Regions from separate parts of the Clostridium sediminicola genome, predicted to be linked through region 2. Evidence: predicted binding sites of a transcription regulator. Region 2 holds the regulator's gene; the other holds the start of a gene.
The links. Region 2 encodes NrdR, which represses ribonucleotide reductase genes. Its sites were predicted from a motif close to CACNANATNTNGTG; they were not measured.
Positions count from the first base shown of each region.

Region 1: nrdD (anaerobic ribonucleoside-triphosphate reductase) is a predicted target of NrdR. The motif match lies at 1,131-1,144, and genes of this name have one in related genera.

Region 1 is NZ_BAABMF010000002.1:361,820-364,036, reverse strand. It holds gene ACQ3F0_RS05595 (pyruvate carboxylase) at 1-741, opposite strand, end outside; gene nrdD (anaerobic ribonucleoside-triphosphate reductase) at 1,161-2,217, shown strand, end outside.
Region 2 is NZ_BAABMF010000001.1:314,183-316,399, reverse strand. It holds gene sigG (RNA polymerase sporulation sigma factor SigG) at 1-652, shown strand, start outside; gene ACQ3F0_RS01435 (YlmC/YmxH family sporulation protein) at 805-1,056, shown strand; gene nrdR (transcriptional regulator NrdR) at 1,119-1,568, shown strand; gene pgeF (peptidoglycan editing factor PgeF) at 1,629-2,217, shown strand, end outside.

The DNA.
Region 1 (2,217 bases), on a different contig from region 2:
AGGTGTAAATTCTATTACTTTTTGATGCCTTCTTTGGATTGAGCAGTCTCTCTCATAAAGATGTACGATATTACCATATTTATCACCTAGAATTTGTACTTCAATATGTTTAGGACTTTCTAAATATTTTTCTATAAATATATCATCAATACCGAAAGCTTTTTTTGCCTCATTTTTAGCGCTTATAAATGAAGATATAAGTTCTTCTTCATTTCTTACTATTCGCATACCTCTTCCGCCGCCGCCAGCTGCAGCTTTTAACATTACTGGATATCCACATTCTTTAGCAAATTGAACCGCGTCTTCATTAGATGAAACTGGTTTTTCAACTCCTGGAATAGTAGGTACATCAACAGCTTTAGCAACTATTTTCGATTTTATTTTATCTCCAAGATGTTCCATCATTACAGAATCAGGACCGATAAACTCAATTCCTGCTTCTGCACATTTTCTTGCAAATTCAGGATTTTCAGAAAGAAATCCATAACCTGGATGGATTGCATCTACACCTTTTTTTATTGCTAGACTAATTATTTCATCAATATTAAGATAAGCTTCTATTGGACCTTTATTTTTTCCTATTTGGTAAGCTTCATCTGCTTTTGTTCTAAATAAAGAGAACTTATCTTCTTCTGAATAAATGGCAACAGTTCTAATGCCCAATTCAGAACATGCTCTGAAAATTCTTATTGCAATTTCGCCCCTGTTTGCAACTAGAATTCTCTTAAATTTTTTCAACATTCTTTTCACCCCTTTTTAATAAATATGAAGTTTTGCAAAAAACAAAAATTCAGAAATTCAATGATATAATTATATATTACATGATTTATTATTTCAATTGAATAATTCGAAAAAATGACTTGCATACTAATTAATTTGCATATAAAAAGGCTAGTAAATACTTACTATCTGAAATTAATTTTATAATTTATGACTTTTGCTATTTGAAAAATGTATATCCAATTAAGGTTAATACATAAAATGTAAAAAAAGGGATTGGATTTGTCAACATCTAGTTTTGGGTAAAAAACTCTAATATTTTTAGATTTCGTTACTATTTTAAATCTATCTTTTTAAAATAGTTAAATTCTAAATTGATTTATATTTATTTGTGAAGTATAATATCACAGTACTATATATTGTGGTTAGGAGGGTGCTCAATGCTATATGTTGTGAAACGTGATGGCAGAAAGGTTCCATTTCATTCAGTGAAAATAACCAATGCTATTAAAGGTGCTGCTGATGAAATAGGATATGATTTAAAAGAGAGTTATGCTATTGAAATAACTCAAAAGGTAATGAAGCAAATTGAGGAAAGTAAAACAGAAGAGGTATCCGTAGAGGAAATACAAAATGTTGTCCAAGACACTTTACTAAGAAATGATTTTAGACTAATAGGAGAAACATATTCAAATTATCGAGTTGAGAGAACAAAGATTAGAGAATTAAAATCAAATCTGATGAATGCTATTGAGAAAATAGGGATTGAAACGGATAGGGATAATGCTAATGTGGGGAATAACTTTAGTTCTAAACTGTTAAGAATTGCAAGTGAATCAAATAAATGGCACAATTTAGCTATGATGCCTAAACATTTAGCAAAAGCTCATGAAAATGGAGACATATATTACCATGACTTAGATAGCTACAATTTGACTACAAATTGTTTAAATATAGAGACAGGAAAAATTTTAGAAAGAGGTTTTAATACAGGATATGGTACTATTAAGCCGCCAAAAAGAATAGGAAGTGCTGCTGAGTTATCTTGTATTCTTATGCAAAGTTCTCAAAATGATATGTTTGGAGGCCAATCCCATGTAGATTTTGAGAATGATATGGCTCATTTTGTTAAGCTGACTAGGGAAGAAATACAAGATGAGATTAAAAAGATGTTAAAAGAGGTCGAATCAGATATTGATGAAGATTCTTTTAATAAGCTTGTGGAAAACAAATTAGAAAAAGAGGTTAGGCAAGCAATGCAAGGTATTGTATATAATTTAAATACAATGCATTCGAGAGCAGGAAGCCAGGTACCATTCAGCTCAATTAATATAGGGATACCTAGAGATGAAGATGCTGCTTTGATTTGTAAGATTTTTCTTGAAGAATATGAAAAGGGATTAGGTAAAGGCGAGCAACCAATATTTCCAAATATAATTTTTAGGGTAAAAAAAGGTGTTAATAGAGAAGAAGAAGATAAATATTATTATTTGTATG
Region 2 (2,217 bases):
ATTTATTAGAGGTAATTTAAGATTAGTTTTAAGTGTAATACAAAGATTCAATAATCGAGGAGAAAATATTGATGATTTATTTCAAGTTGGTTGTATAGGCTTAATTAAAGCTATAGACAATTTTGACTTGAGTCAGAACGTTAAATTTTCTACTTATGCAGTTCCAATGATCATTGGTGAGATAAGAAGGTATCTTAGAGATAATAATTCTATAAGAGTAAGTAGATCATTGAGAGACATTGCATACAGGGCTCTACAGGTAAGAGATAGGTTAATATCAAAAAATAATAAGGAGCCAACAGTTAGTCAAATTGCAAAGGAGTTGGAAATTCCAAGAGAAGATGTAGTATTTGCTTTAGATGCAATTCAAGACCCAGTATCATTATTTGAACCAATCTACCATGATGGTGGAGATGCTATCTATGTTATGGATCAAATAAGTGACGGAAAAAATCTTGATGAAAGTTGGGTAAAGAACATATCTGTAAAAGAAGCAATGAAAAAATTAAATAGTAGAGAAAAACTTATACTTAATATGAGATTTTTCAAAGGCAGAACTCAAATGGAAGTAGCCGATGAAATAGGAATATCTCAAGCTCAAGTTTCAAGATTAGAAAAAACTGCATTAAAACATATGCGTAAATATGTTTAGAGCCGAAAGGCTCTTTTTTTTATGTTATATTTTAAGATTTCGTAATCTATTTCAATACCGAAAAACATTACATCATACTGTTTTATTGAAATAAAATATAATCTTAATAAAACAAGGAGGTTCCACATAGTATATAAGGAGGAGGAGATGGTATGTATTCAATAAACAGTGTGAAAAATATGGAAGTTATTGATATTAACTCGGGTTGTCGGTTAGGCTGTATTAGTGATTTAAAAATTGATTGTGAAAGCTATAAGGTTTTATCTATAATTATACCAATTCAGAGGAATAAGTGGTTTAATAAAAATTCTGTTCTGGAAATTCCATGGGAAAAGATTTATAAAGTTGGCATAGATGTTATCTTAGTAGAGGGAAGTGAAATTGATTTTGAAAATTCAAACTAGAAAAAAAGGATAAATAAGTGTATAATTAAACCCTAGAAGATAAAAATAAAGGACGTGAAATTATGAGGTGTCCATTTTGCGGTCATAATGAAAGTAAAGTTGTTGATTCAAGATCAACAGATAATGCGATAAGAAGACGTAGAGAATGCACTATATGTAATAAAAGATATACTACATATGAAAAGGTTGATACAATTCCATTACTTGTTGTTAAAAAAGATTCTAGTAGAGAATACTTTGATAAAAACAAAATAATTAATGGATTATTAATTGCATGTCAAAAGAGGCCTGTTTCCAGAATAGAAATTGATACTATAGCCGATGATATTGAAAAAAAACTAAGCAATTCAATGATGAATGAAGTTAATAGCAAATATATTGGTGAAATGGTTATGGCAGCTTTAAAAGAGATTGATGAAATCTCCTATGTAAGATTCGCATCTGTGTATAGGCAATTTAAAGATATCAATACATTTATACAAGAAATTAAAATTTTAATGGCAGACAAATAAAGTCCTTTTATTAGGACTTTTTCTTGTAATATGCATTATTAATAAAAATGGAGGAGCCTTATGTTTGAAAAATTTGATTGTGAGTTTTTTGATTTTAAGCATGAAAATATAGAAGTATATTTTTCAACTGCTAAAAATAATATTTCCTATAATAGAAACACAAAAGAAGGTCAAGAAAACATAGATAATTTAAAAAGTTATTTTTGTGTTAAAAATGTTGGGTATTGTAAACAAATTCATAGTAATGATGTTATAATATTTGATAACAAGATTGTTGAAGGTGATGCACTAATTACTGATAAAAAAGATATTGCTATAGGGGTTTTCACAGCAGATTGTGTACCGATAATAATATTGGATAAAAGAAAGAAAGTAGTTGCGGCAGTACATAGCGGTTGGAAAGGCACATACAAAGATATAATTATTAAAACTGTACATAATATGATTGAAAAATATCAATGTAATATAAGTGATCTTTTATTTTACATAGGACCTCATAACATGGATTGTTGCTATGAGGTTAGTGAAGAATTAATAGAAAAGTTCAAAGATAAACAATGCTTTTTTGATAAAAGTATAAATAATGGTAGATTCTTGAGTCTTCAAAAATGTATTATACTTCAATTAGAATCAATTGGGGTTCATAAGA